DNA from 3 places in the Thermaerobacillus caldiproteolyticus genome. Region 3 is predicted to be linked to each of the others. Evidence: riboswitches for the same ligand, from Rfam matches in the RefSeq annotation. Region 3 holds a riboswitch; each other region holds the start of a gene.
What was found. Region 3 has a riboswitch for lysine ahead of ISX45_RS07565 (amino acid permease). Riboswitches for the same ligand answer to the same signal wherever they lie in the genome.
Positions count from the first base shown of each region.

Region 1: it holds a riboswitch for lysine, as region 3 does, so the genes downstream of both, ISX45_RS11625 (aspartate kinase) here and ISX45_RS07565 (amino acid permease) in region 3, are expected to answer to the same signal.
Region 2: it holds a riboswitch for lysine, as region 3 does, so the genes downstream of both, ISX45_RS02075 (amino acid permease) here and ISX45_RS07565 (amino acid permease) in region 3, are expected to answer to the same signal.

Region 1 is NZ_CP064060.1:2,319,435-2,324,308, forward strand. Features, by position in the region: gene sdhA (succinate dehydrogenase flavoprotein subunit) at 1-40, opposite strand, end outside; gene ISX45_RS11615 (succinate dehydrogenase cytochrome b558 subunit) at 76-684, opposite strand; gene ISX45_RS11620 (YslB family protein) at 973-1,428, shown strand; gene ISX45_RS11625 (aspartate kinase) at 1,471-2,694, opposite strand; lysine riboswitch at 2,795-2,973, opposite strand; gene uvrC (excinuclease ABC subunit UvrC) at 3,043-4,815, opposite strand; gene ISX45_RS11635 (nucleoporin-interacting protein) at 4,834-4,874, opposite strand, start outside.
Region 2 is NZ_CP064060.1:386,057-390,930, reverse strand. Features, by position in the region: partial or broken gene ISX45_RS02090 (N-acetyltransferase family protein) at 1-465, opposite strand, end outside; gene ISX45_RS02085 (NUDIX domain-containing protein) at 477-947, opposite strand; gene ISX45_RS02080 (M3 family oligoendopeptidase) at 1,037-2,731, opposite strand; lysine riboswitch at 2,891-3,060, shown strand; gene ISX45_RS02075 (amino acid permease) at 3,159-4,583, shown strand; gene ISX45_RS02070 (phosphate propanoyltransferase) at 4,619-4,874, opposite strand, start outside.
Region 3 is NZ_CP064060.1:1,542,851-1,547,724, reverse strand. Features, by position in the region: gene thiE (thiamine phosphate synthase) at 1-499, shown strand, start outside; gene ISX45_RS07585 (acyltransferase family protein) at 513-1,508, opposite strand; gene ISX45_RS07580 (hypothetical protein) at 1,605-1,811, shown strand; gene ISX45_RS07575 (H-type small acid-soluble spore protein) at 1,792-1,974, shown strand; gene ISX45_RS07570 (twin-arginine translocase TatA/TatE family subunit) at 2,064-2,231, shown strand; gene ISX45_RS07565 (amino acid permease) at 2,367-3,833, opposite strand; lysine riboswitch at 3,935-4,120, opposite strand; gene ISX45_RS07560 (YitT family protein) at 4,266-4,850, shown strand.

The sequences.
Region 1 (4,874 bases), 780 kb from region 3:
CTAAACCGCCACCAACTACTATGATTTTTCCTTTTTTCATCGTGACTCACTCCCTAAAAGATTGCTAGTTGTGGATTAAGCGAATGCTAAAATGGCACGAATGCCAACGATGGAAAGCGCAACAAAAATCACCATTGTCACATATGTAAATACTTGTTGTGAGCGAGGACTCACTGTCAATCCCCAGCTTACACAGAAAGACCATAAACCGTTTGCGAAGTGGAATACTGTCGAAATAATCCCTACGATATAAAAAGCAAGCATGAATGGATTATCAACAATATTCGCCATCATTTCATAATTGACTTCTGCTCCAAACGCAGCTTGTACACGCGTCTCCCATACGTGCCACGTGACAAAAATAAGAGTAATAATCCCTGTTAGTCGTTGCAGCATAAACATCCAGTTGCGGAAATAACCATAGCGACTGACATTGTTTTTTGCCGTAAAAGCAATATAAAGACCATAAATCGCATGGAACAATAACGGAAGAAAAATAACAAATATTTCTAAAAAATAACGAAACGGCAAATTCTCCATAAAACCCGCCGCGCGATTAAAGGCATCCGGTCCTTTTGTCGCAAAATGGTTCACTACTAAATGTTGTACTAAAAAAATTCCAACTGGAATGACCCCTAACAGTGAATGGAGTCGACGGTAAAAAAACTCGCGATTTCCTGCCATATATAAACCCCCTTTAGATAGTGACAATGAAAATAGTGCATTCCCCATCCACGAAATCTAGAACTTCATGATTAATAGAACTGTAAATGCTTCCATTTCCATTAATCATGCGTCACATTCATTGTACTCCCACAATGTAGAAGCGTCAAGAAAACGAGTTCATAAAATGTTCAATCATTCGAAAATTACAACAATATTTTTTTATAAAATTACTATTCCCAAAGTAAGAAATATGATGCACGTTTTTCCCCATTTAGCTATAATGTTGGTTAGAAAGAGGGGAAGTATGTGAAACAATTACCGTTAGAAAAGCAATATGAATCGTTGCAACATCTTCATATTTCTGGGTTCGGTTATGAACTGATTCGCGAAGTTCTTCTTCCTGATTTGTTAGGAAAAGAGACTCCTAATATTTTATATTGGGCTGGAAAAAACTTGGCACGCCGCTATCCACTAGAAACATTCGATGACGTGATGTCGTTTTTTGACAAAGCTGGATGGGGAACGCTAACCGTTATAAATGAACGCAACGATGAACTTGAAATTGAGTTAACCGGAGAGCTTGTGACGACACGATTGGCGCTCAACGAAGAATGCACGTTTCAATTAGAAGCCGGTTTTCTTGCTCAGCAAATCGAACAGCAAAAACACTGTGTTGCTGAAGCATACGAACAACCAAAAAAGCGAACAAAAAAAGTTGTGTTTACGGTGAAATGGGACCGTAAAGACGAAGTGATGAAATAAGAAGCCTGCAACATGCAAGCTTCTTATTTCATTTCTCTTTATTTATGAACGGATTGGTACCTTTTCTTCATCGAGTTGAAACGCTTCGTGTAACGCTTCCACTGCTGAAACCATGTTTGCTTCCTCAACCACCGTTGAAATTTTAATTTCCGATGTGCTTACCATTTTAATCTCAATTCCGCGCTCTGCTAATATTTGAAACATTTGCGCAGCCACTCCCGGATTGGAAATCATGCCGGACCCAACGATAGAGACTTTCGCTAAGTTGCTTTCATACTCGACTTTCGCTCCTTCCAGCGATTGTAATACTTGTAATGTTTCCTTTAAATCTTCTGTTCGAATTGAAAACGAAACAGACGTTGTCTCAGCACTTGTCACGCTTTGAATAATGATATCGACATTAATTCCACGGTTCGCTAATGCGGTAAAAATCGTTGGTAGTGTATGTAATCCGCTTGCGAGCCCTTGAACAGTAACTCTTGTAACTTGATCTTCAAATGCGATACCTCTCACGATTAAATGTTGTTCCATTGAAACTTCCTCCTTTACAATCGTGCCTCTCTCATTTTCCATACTCGAACGCACTTCTAGCGGCACTTGATAGTTTTTCGCAAATTCAACGGCGCGTGGATGCAATACCCCGGCTCCCAAATTCGCTAACTCAAGCATTTCGTCGTATGAAATCGCTTGGAGTTTTCTTGCTGTTTTCACATAGCGCGGGTCGGTCGTAAATACGCCGGTCACATCGGTATAAATGTCGCATTTTTCCGCTTGTAACGCCGCTGCCAACGCGACCGCCGTTGTATCGGAACCACCGCGTCCGAGCGTCGTAATTTCTCCATTTTCTGTTACCCCTTGAAAACCTGCAACAATGACAATCGCCTCTTCCTCAAGATGGCGACGAATACGCGCTGTATCAATATTGATAATGCGCGCATTGCCATGAATCGCTTCCGTAGTTATCCCTGCTTGCCATCCAGTCAAGGAAATGGCTTTATATCCTTTTTCATGCAATGCCATCGCTAAAAGTGCGATGCTCACCTGTTCTCCTGTCGAAAGAAGCATATCCATTTCTCGTTTGCTTGGCTGCTTGGAAATTTGTTTTGCCAACTGAGCAAGCTCATCCGTCGTTTTTCCCATTGCAGACACAACAACAACAACTTGATTCCCATTTTTTGCTTCTTCTACTACTCGATTCGCTACGTTTTGAATACGTTCAATTGAACCGACTGATGTTCCACCAAACTTTTGAACAATGATAGCCATTCTCCTCATCCTTTATCCTGAAATAATTCGGTATAGAAATAAAAAACAGCAATGAGAGGTCTCATTGCTGTGCATAACGAAAAAATACGTTCGCTTTACACAGTGAGATAGCTCTCCAAGATGAATCATCTTGACAGTCCTACATTTCTTAAACGCAGGACCAGCGAAAAAAGCAATGAGACTTTTTTCGCTTCGGCGACGCTCCCCTTTCAACATTCGTCTTCGGAACTCATTTTCCTCAGAATGCCTACTCTTGAAGTTCGCACCTCTATCTTCACTTCAGCGCTCGGAAGTGTATGAATATGCAATTTAGGGAAATCATATCAAACTTTTATTTCGTTGACAATATTATTCTCGCAATTTCTCATAAATTTTTTTGGCTACCGCCAGTGGAATGTTCGCTTTCTGTAATTCTTCCACCGTTGCTTCTTTCATGTTTTTGATGGAGCCAAAATGTTTCAATAACGCTTTCTTGCGTTTTTCACCGACGCCCGGAATATCATCCAGCACCGATTGAAACAGCGATTTTCCCCGCATTTGGCGATGGAACGCAATCGCAAAACGATGGACCTCATCTTGAATGCGCTGCAATAAATAAAATTCTTGGCTGTTTCGCTCTAATGAAACGATTTGCGGTGGATCGCCCATAATCAATTCAGATGTGCGATGTTTTTCGTCTTTCACAAGACCGGCAAGCGGAATATCGAGCCCTAATTCGTTTTCAAGCACGTCACGCACAGCGGCTAAATGCCCCTTTCCCCCATCGATAATAATAAGGTCGGGAAGCGGCAATTGCTCTTTTAGCACACGCGTATAGCGTCTCCTTACGACCTCGCGCATCGACTCGTAATCATCAGGGCCTTCGACCGTCTTAATTTTATATTTGCGATATTCTTTTTTCTCCGGCTTGCCGTCAATAAAGACGATCATCGCGGAAACAGGATCCGCTCCGTGAATATTTGAGTTATCAAATGCTTCAATGCGGTGCGGCGTCGGAATTCCAAGCGTTTTTCCTAAGTTTTCAACCGCTTTAATCGTCCGTTCCTCATCACGCTCAATTAAATAAAATTTTTCTTTTAACGCGATTGCCGCGTTTTTGCATGCTAAATCAATAAGTTCTTTTTTCTTTCCCTTTTTTGGCTGAACAACCGTTACCTCTAGCAGCTTCTCCGCTAATTCACCGTCAATATCCATAGGTATGATGACTTCTTTCGGTTTGAAGTGATTCGCTTTTGTATAAAATTGCCCTAAAAATGTTAACAGTTCTTCATCCGGGTCTTGATACATTGGAAACATCGAAACGTCGCGTTCAATTAGCTTTCCTTGACGAATGAAAAACACCTGAACGCACATCCACCCTTTGTCATAGGCATAACCGAATACATCGCGGTCGACGAAATCGTTCAACGTCATCGTTTGTTTTTCCATTGTTGCTTCAATATGAGCGATTTGGTCACGATATTCTTTAGCCCGTTCAAATTCAAGCGCTTCGGCCGCTTTCATCATTTTTTCCGCTAGCTCTTTTTTCACTTCTTTATATCCGCCGTTTAAAAATCGCACGATTTGTTCGACGATCTCTTTATTTTGTTGTTCGGAAACAGGATGCACGCACGGCGCTAAACATTGTCCCATATGATAATACAGACAAACTCGGTTTGGCAGCGTCGAACATTTCCGAAGCGGATAAATACGGTCAAGCAGTTTTTTTGTTTCATTCGCCGCTTGCACGTTCGGGTATGGGCCGAAATATCTTCCGTGATCTTTTTTTACTTTTCTTGTAATGATGAGGCGAGGATGCTCCTCTGCCGTAATTTTTATAAACGGATAACTTTTGTCATCCTTTAGCATGACATTATATTTAGGGTCATATTTCTTAATCAAGTTCATTTCTAAAATAAGCGCTTCGACATTGGAGGATGTGACAATATATTCAAAATCGGCAATTTCATTGACGAGCCGCAGCGTTTTTCCATCATGAGTCCCCGTAAAGTACGAACGCACCCGATTTTTTAGTACTTTTGCTTTTCCTACATAAATGACCGTACCATTTTTATCTTTCATTAAATAACAGCCCGGTTGTTCCGGAAGTACGGCTAATTTTTCTTTTAAGTGATCATGCATCATAATCACTCCATTATTTTAATCTATCCATTCATATAAGGTGATGTTCCCATATACCG
Region 2 (4,874 bases), 1.2 Mb from region 3:
TGCCACCGATATTTATGACTTCTTCAGCGATTTTCTTTCCCCCTAAACGCTCATAAAACTGCCGCGATGGATTATCGGCAAGCACCCACACGACCATGGAACAAATCCCGTCACTACGAAAATCACGCACTAAAGCTTCGAGCAGTTTCGTTCCATACCTTTTCCTTGCGCCTCTTTCAGCAAATAAATTGCATAAATTTCGCCTTCGTAATCAGCTTCCTTTCCTTTTGTAGCCCGATTGCTGCCCCCGGAAATAAACCCGCATACCTTTCCGTCTTCTTCAGCAACAAAAATATGGTGCTTCTGTTGCTGTAATCCTCTTCGCCAATTCTGTTCTCTTTCACTAACGCGCAATTGTGCTAAATAAGATGATGGAACAATTCCCTGATACGTTGTTTTCCAGCTTTCCACATGCACGGTCGCAATTCCGTTCGCATCATTGATCGTTGCTTTTCGAATGTTCATCATTTCCCACCTCATTCGTACGATAATGTATGTTCCTCGATTAAGTTGAATGAGCGGCGATGGTTCGCGTACTCAATAATATGTTGCGAAATATTCGGATACAAAGTAATCCGGGAGAGATGAGAAAGGGGAATCCATTTTACCCCTGTTTGATTTTCGTCCGGTGAAGTCGGACAAGGTTGGATGGAATCGTTAATCCGTTTACATTCAAATACGATGCTTACTTGATGTGGCGATGTCACAGAAATATTCTTTTGCAGGTGAGGAGCTATCTCATGTACAAATGCAATCGAACCGACCTCTACTTCTACGCCTGCCTCCTCTAATGCCTCCCGTTTTACCGCCTCAATCAATGACTCCCCCCGTTCTACGCCACCTGCTGGAAGATTGTAATGTAATCCGTTTTCGTCTTGAAACTCAACAAGAAGTACAGCGTCATTTTCAATAATTAAAGCACAAGCGCGGACACGAATATGATACATATCGCTGTTCTCCCTTCTTTAAAAACTAAAATTATTTCATTCAACAAAAAAAGGAAGAAATCCTTCGTTGATTTCTTCCTTTTCTGTTGTTAAAGCTGTTTGTCATCAACGCTATTAAGCCACCGTTCGATCTCACCGACTACCGATTGAACGCAGCCATCCTCAAACGGGGAAATGAGGTTAGCGATGCTGACAAGTTCAGTAAACGGCTTGCTTCCACCTTCTCGGCATAATTTTACGTAATCGTTCCACGCTTCTTCATAATTTTCACGCGAACGTTTCCAAAATTGGAAGGCACAAATTTGTGCTAACGTATAATCAATATAATAAAACGCCGTTGTGTAAATGTGTCCTTGCCGCTGCCAAAAGCCGCCGCGTTCTAAATACTCGTTTCCATCATAGTCCCTTATCGGCATATATTTCTTCTCGATTTCGCGCCACGCTTGCTTACGTTCCGCCGGCGTCGCATTCGGATTCTCATAGACAAAATGTTGAAATTCATCAACAGCAACGCCATACGGTAAAAACAGCAATGCGGAGCTTAGATGGTCAAACTTATATTTTTCTGTATCTTCTTTAAAAAATAATTCCATCCATGGCCATGTAAAAAATTCCATACTCATCGAATGAATTTCACAAGCCTCTAACGTCGGCCAGTTATATTCCGGAATTTCATAATGACGGCTTTCGTATACTTGGAACGCATGGCCTGCTTCATGGGTTAGCACATCGATGTCCCCGGATGTGCCCGTAAAGTTCGAGAAAATAAACGGCGCTTTGTAATTTTCGATATATGTACAATATCCGCCGCTTGCTTTTCCTTTTTTCGCGACAAGATCCATCAGCTCATTGTCCACCATAAATCGGAAAAATTCATCCGTTTCCGGCGACAGCTCTTGATACATTTTTTTCCCGTTTTCAATAATCCAGTTGGCATCCCCTTTTGGAGTCGGATTTCCTGTTGGAAACGCAAACGCTTCATCATAATGCTTCAACCGATCGACTCCGATACGTTCACGTTGACGTTCGTAGAGCTTCACCGTAATTGGAACGATAAACTCTTTTACCTGCTCTCGGAATTTTGCGACCATCTCCGCGTTGTAATCCGTCCGCCCTAAGCGGGCATAACCGAGTTCGACAAAGTTTTTGAATCCGAGCTTTTTCGCGATTTTTGTACGCACTTTGACAAGCTGGTCATAAATCTCGTCAAATTTTTCCTCATGTTCTTTGAAAAAAGCAAATCTCGCTTCGCTTGCCCGTCTGCGCATATCACGGTTTGGCGATTCAACAAACGGCTGAAGCTGCGCTAACGTCCGTTCTTCCCCTTCAAAGAAAATTTTCGCCGAAGCAACAAGCTTTGTATATTCGCTCGTTAATTTATTTTCGAGCTGCAAATCTTCTAAAATGTCTGGAGAAAACGTTTTTAGTTCCGTCTCCGCCAAAGCAAACAGCTGCTTCCCCCATTTTTCCTCCAACTGCGCCCGAAACGGAGAAGCGACAAGCGCTTTATAATAATCGTTCACAAGTCCTTTCATCAACGGTTCAACTTCATCGAAAAAGTCTTGTTCTTGTTTATAAAACTCGTCATTTGTATCAATTGTATGACGAATATAACAAATGTTCGCCATCGTGCTGAACTCGTTGCGAATCGCATTGATCTGCTTCATCGCTTCATGCTGTCCTTCTATCGTTGTTGCTTCTTGAAACGTTTGTAACGCCTCTTGAAACGCTGCTTTTATTTCTCCCATGTCCGGTCGTTTATACTGAAACTCCGAAAACTTCAAATGAATCCCTTCCTTTTCTTAAAAATTTCCTAATCCTAATTTTTATTCAATCTTGGAGAGCAAAATTCCTGTTTTTCCAATGAAGAAGATGATTGACGAAATTTGTCGCAGAATGTATAATAATGTCGTCAAATGAATATTTTTTCTTTTTGTCAACTTAGATGAGATAGAAGTTGCAATGAATAAAAATAGCTTGAACAAGACGCAGAGAGTCAATGAATTTAAACGAAAGGATTCATTGTGAGCTCTGGCGCTGCAAGCTGGACCTGCATTCGAACAGAAGCAGGACTGTCATCGTTTCTAGCAAACGATGGAGAGCTATCCACATTAAGTTGGATGCGGATGTTTCGTGCACCCGTTGAAAACTTAAGGGTGTATTTTTTTTGGTTTAAAAGATCTGTGCAGCAACAGAAGGGAGTTTACAACATTGCAGCAACATAAATTAGGGCTTTGGGTATTAACAGCGCTCGTCGTTGGAAATATGGTCGGCTCGGGAATTTTTATGCTCCCGCGCTCATTAGCGGAAGCAGCGAGCCCTCTCGGAGTCATTTGCGCGTGGCTATTAACTGGCGGCGGTGTATTAATGACTGCTCTCGTCTTTGGCAACTTAGCAATTCGCAAACCCGAATTAAACGGCGGGCCGCAAATTTATGCAAAAGAGTTGTTTCCAAAGGGCTCAAATGCTTCCATTTTATCAGGATTCATGTCTTCATGGGGATATTGGATTGGTAACTTCGCCGGCAACGTCGCAATTATTACGACATTCGCTAGTTATTTATCGACCTTTTTCCCGATTTTAACAAGCAAGCAATCATTGTTTACCATCGGTTCTCTTGATGTAAAACTCGGAAACTTGTTAACATTTATCGTTTGCACGACTTTATTGTGGGGCATGCACGTTATTATTTTACGCGGAATTGAAGGCGCAGGAAAATTAAACTTTATCGCTACCGCGGCAAAAGTGCTTGGGTTCTTCTTATTTATTGTCATTAGCTTATTCGCGTTTGAAAAAAGCAACATCGGTTCATTTGTCGCTCCCCGTTATGATGAAGCCGGACATTCTATTGGCCTTTTAAGTCAAGTCAATAATGCCGCTGTTGCTACATTATGGGCGTTTATTGGCGTCGAATCAGCGATTGTTTTTGCGTCACGAGCACAAAAACAATCCGACGTTAAGCGGGCAACGATTCTTGGTCTTTTCATCGCCCTTGCAATTTATATCGGAATTAGCGTGCTGGTCATGGGCTTATTGCCGCAAAAAGAGTTGATTCAATCGGAAAAACCGCTTGTCGATGCCATTGGAACGATTTTAGGACCGAGCGGCGGATACATTCTTGCCGGACTTGGATTGATTAGTTTGTTAGGTTCTACGCTTGGTTGGGTGCTATTAAGTGCAGAAGTACCGTACCAAGCCGCAAAACAAGGCTTGTTTATTCCAGCATTTTTAAAAGAAAATAAAAAAGGAATGCCAAGTTTTTCATTAATTCTTTCAAATGGATTGGCGCAAATTTTTATTTTCTCGACGATTTCCCATTCGATGTCAGCGGCGTTTGATTTTGTCATTTACATTGCGACATTAGCGTATCTCGTTCCTTATTTTATCGCCTCTGTCTTTCAATTAAAACTCACATTAACAGGAGAAACGTATGAACGAGCTCGCCGCACTCGCATTGTTGATGGCATCATCGCTGCGCTGGCTACCGTTTATTCCGTATGGGTGATCATTGCAGGAACAGCGGATTTAAAAACATTCATGCTTGGCGTTGCCTTGCTGGCAAGCGGCATTATCTTCTATCCGCAAGTGAAAAAAGCGGCACAGTCAACGAAAACACAACAAAAAATGTCTGCGTAAAGAAAGAGGGGCTTCAGTTCACAGGCCCCTCTTTTCTATACGATCAGTTCCACATAATCCCCGGTTTTTAATCCGGCCGCATTCGCTTCATCGGTGTCAATATGCATATCTAATGCAAACTGTTCGCTCACTCGGACAATAACTTCATCAAAAATTAGGGCGCGTTCTCCTTGTGTTTTGACCTTCACAACCTGCTTATCTTTCACCCCGAACGTTTCTGCATCGCTTGGCGTCATATGAATATGACGTTTCGCAATAATCACCCCTTTGTCGACGGTAATCGTTCCGTTC
Region 3 (4,874 bases):
CACAGGCGAGGAGAAGTATGCTTTCGCAAAAGAGTTGCAAAAGATTTGCCGACAACATGGCGTGCCGTTTATCGTCAACGATGACGTCGAATTAGCAATTGAGCTCGATGCGGATGGAGTGCATATTGGACAGGACGATGAAAAAGCCGATGTCGTTCGCAAGAAGATCGGCGATAAAATTCTTGGCGTTTCCGCTCACAATTTGGAAGAAGCGCGCGCGGCGATGACAGCTGGAGCTGATTACATCGGTGTCGGTCCAATTTTTCCAACGACATCGAAAGACGATGCAAAGGAGGCGCAAGGCGCTTCTATCATTCGGTTTCTTCGTGACAGCGGCATCGACATTCCGATCGTGGCGATTGGTGGAATCACGCATGAAAATGCAAGTGAAGTCATCGCTGCTGGAGCTGATGGTGTTTCTGTCATTAGCGCGATCGCCTCTGCAGAGTCGCCATTTGATGCAACAAGACAATTTGTTCAATGTGTAAAAGTTAAATAACGGGCTGTTTCAGTTACGAAACAGCCCGTTTCTTTTTTGGAAAGCGCCATTCAATTAGAGGTCGCACAAGCCGAACAATCGGTTCGCTTCCTAAAATGAACATGACGAACAATGATAAAAGGAGCAACAACGGATAGCCGTGAATGTCCATAATGAAATCAGGAAAATGGGTCACATGTAAATATTTTAAAATAAACCCGTGAAGAATATAAATATAAAACGTTCTTGTGCCCAACGTTGAAATTGGTAAGCGACGATTTGGGATGAGCGCCATAAAGCAAAACATCATGAAAGCGCTCGCTCCATAAATAATCAGTCGACCTATAGCTCCTTTTTCTTCATGAACACCTAGCGTTTCATATGATTTAGAGCCGTACAACCATTCTTGCGGCAAATCAGGAAACCCGAGATGAATACAGATAAACATGCCGATTAAGGCGATTAGTGAAAATAGGCGAACACGTCGTGTCAGCAATCGTTCAAAATGGCTTTTCTGCAAGAAAAAACCCATTAAAAAGAACGGAAAAAACGTGAATGTTCGAGATAAGCTCAACCATTTTTCCGCTTCGATCATTCCGGCCCCCACGCCGAGTAACAAGGCGATCAATAGAGAAATATGTTTAGGTATATTGGCAAAAATCCATAATAATATATTCCAGCTAAACAAACTGATTAAAAACCATAAACTCCAATGCGGTGTAAAAACATCGATTTGTACCGTATCTTTTTCATATAAAAACGAATAATAAATCGAATACAATAGTTGAAAAATAAGATAAGGAAGCAATAATTTTTTCGTGATTTTTTTCAAATACCCATGCTGACGAAATCCTTTAGCAAAGTAGCCGGAAATTAAAATAAACGCTGGCATATGAAAAAAGAAAATCCAAACGTATAAGCTATGGACAAACAACTCACTATCAATATAAGGGCGGAGAAAGTGGCCAAACACGACGAGGAGCATTAAAAAACATTTCGCATTGTCGAAATAGCAATCGCGTTCGCTCATCACACCTTCCCCCATCTCTTTTTTCTATACTAATTCGAATTTTTTTTGCTTGTTATGGGGGTGATATTGCGTTGAATATCGACAGGAGGGTAAATCATGGAACACGAAACGACAGATATGACTCAATTGCTAGAAATTATCAATGCAAAAGGAGATGCAGGAGAACTCGAGCAAATTGTTCATCCGTATGTGCAGCTTATTTGCAATGATGAATTATTCTGGAAAGAATTACGGGTAATAGCAGAAGATAGTGCAAAAGATAATGAAAAGGAGGGAAATAACGATGGAAGTCATGCGCGCTAAACAAATTGCTGAGACGGGAGAAATCATTCCCGTTATGTATGAAGGAAAACAAGTATTCATCCAGCACGTTGATGAGGAACGAAAAATGGCAAGAATTTATCTGAAAGAACGGTCCGAAGAAGAAATGGAAGTTCCTGTTCGCCTTCTTCAAGAGCGGAACTAGCTAGCTTCTATTATTAGCGTGTGATATAATGAAATAGGATATGTTGAATGTGGTGATTTAGTGGATCATTGGAAAATGGAGTGAATACGATGAATATTGGATTTGGCGAAATTGCCCTTATCGTGTTTTTTGCGTTGTTAATTTTTGGTCCAAAGAAATTGCCGGAACTTGGTCGAGCAGCAGGGAAAACGCTTCGTGAGTTTAAAAATGCGACAAAAGGAATTATCGACGACGAAGAGCAAAAGGTACAAAAATAAACATGGGCTTGGTGTAGCTGTACACCAAGCCCATGTTTATTGATATAAACAATGGTATCACAAAAGCCTGTTACAAAATGAATAGACGCTTTTTAGTTTAGAAGGAGATGCCACGGGCAGATGGTGTTCTAATTGTTATTTGAATTTACATTCATGAAGCGGAACGACTTTTGTCTTTTTCGTCCATTTATACCCTAACCAAACGATAATAAATAGTGGTAAGCCAATATAAGAAACGAGAATGCCATACCAATCGATTGTTCCACCTATAAATGCAGAATAGTTTTGTCCCAAAATAACGATCGTACAAAGAACCAACGCAAAGATTGGACCAAAAGGAAACCATTTTGCTTTATAAGGTAAATCGCGAAGATCCCGACCTTGAGCAACGTAGGCTTTTCGGAAACGGTAATGGCTGATGGCGATTCCTAACCATGCGATAAACCCCGACATTCCTGAGGCATTTAACAACCATGTATAGACAACACCGTCCCCAAATAAAGAGGCCAAAAAGGCGAGCGTTCCTAAAGATGAAGTGACGATAAGCGCATTCACAGGTACGCCGCGTTTGTTTAACTTTGCTAAAAATTTCGGTGCCTTACCTTCGCGAGCTAAGTCCCACAGCATGCGAGTAGATGCATACATCCCTGAGTTACCAGCCGATAGAACCGCTGTTAAAATGACTGCATTCATGACGGAAGCAGCAAACGCAATTCCTGCCTTATCAAATACAAGCGTAAATGGGCTCACGGTTACATCGCTATTGGCAAGTTTTTCATTCGTGTAAGGAATCAATAAACCAATCGCTAAAATAGCTAAGACATAGAATAAAAGGATGCGCCAAAATACTTGGCGAATGGCACGCGGAATGTTGCGCTTAGGATCTTCGCTTTCGCCGGCAGCTACCCCTAACAATTCTGTTCCTTGAAAGGAGAATCCTGCTGCCATGAAAATTCCAAGCATCGCCATAAACCCGCCATGAAATGGAGCGTCTCCAATCGTAAAGTTTTTGAAGCCGACTGCTTCACCGCCCATAATCCCAACAATCATCAAAAAGCTCACAATTAAAAAAATGATAACAGTTGCGACTTTAATAAGAGAAAACCAATATTCAGCTTCACCGAATCCTTTTACGGATAAATAGTTTAATAGAAACATGACGGCTAAACAAAGCGCGCTCCATAAAAGCGAAGGGCTGTTAGGGAACCAAAACTTCATAATCATCGTGACGGCAGATAATTCGGCGGCAATGGTGATTGCCCAGTTGTACCAATAGTTCCATCCTAGCGCAAATCCTAAAGCTGGGTCCACAAACTTTGTGGCATAGGTGCTAAATGAGCCGGCGACCGGCATATATGTAGCCATTTCTGCAAGGCTTGTCATTAAAAAGTACACCATAATTCCAATGGCCGCATACGCAACGAGTGCTCCGCCAGGCCCTGCTGTGTGAACGGCGCTACCGCTTGCTAGGAATAAACCTGTGCCAATCGTTCCTCCTAAGGAAATCATTGTTAAATGCCGAGCCTTTAATTTTCGGTGTAACTCATTCGAGGACAGAGAATCGGAAGCAGACATTGCTTCTTTTTTCGTGACTGTCTCCATTGGTTCAATCACTCCTTTTCATTAGAATAATTGAGGAATAAAAAAGCCGTCGAAGGAGATTCGACGGCAGTGTACTCAATACCCGCACGCATCAAACCTTCCATGAAGATAGCGCTCCACGTCTGCTCCATGCAAACGTGACAGTGCTGTTCCTATTCGGCAACAGCCCCAGCTTAAGCATCCAGAGAAATGCCCAAGCTTCGGCAGCTTTTCCTTTCCAGTGAAGTCTTTGACGTCTCTGCGTCTCGTTCACCGTACTCATAAAAGCTGCGACCTCTACCTCATTGGTCTAATGAGCGTCCTATTCAGTTGTACCAATCATATTGTAAATGATTTTTGTAGTCGCGGCAATATAAAAATATTAAGAGACAAGTCTTTAAAAACAGTGCCATATATATTGAAATAGAGCGAAAAAAATGAGGTGTGGCACAAATGTTCAAAAAGATGGTTGCAATCGGTGTCGGCAGCGTTTTACTAGCCATTGGCATTAACGTTTTTTTGGTTCCCCATCACTTGTTAGACGGGGGAATCATTGGAATCGGCTTAATCGCGAAATACATTTGGCAAGTTAAAGTAGGGTTGACGACCATGTTGGTAAGCGTACCGCTTTATATTATTGCATGGTTTTACTATCGACCGTTTTTTTACAATAGTTTGCATGGACTGTTATTTTCCTCACTAATGATCGATGTATGTTCGGTGTTGCGTGGGACGGTATCGGTTGATCCGATGATCAGCTCGATTATTGGCGGAATTTTTGTCGGGACAGGCATCGGTATGATGTTACGGGAAGAGACAAGCACGGGCGGAACAGATTTATTAGCCCAATTTATCGCTAGAATCACAAATTGGAATGTAGGGATTATCATTTTTATAATGGATGCGTTGATTATTACAGTAGGGAGTTTTCTAATCGGTTCGACGTCATTTCTTCACTCGTTCATCGTTGTGACAGTCGTTGGTATTGTGACTACAATATTGACCGAAACAAAAAGATGGAGTCGCCCCATCATTTGACGTCTCCATCCTTTAATATAAGCG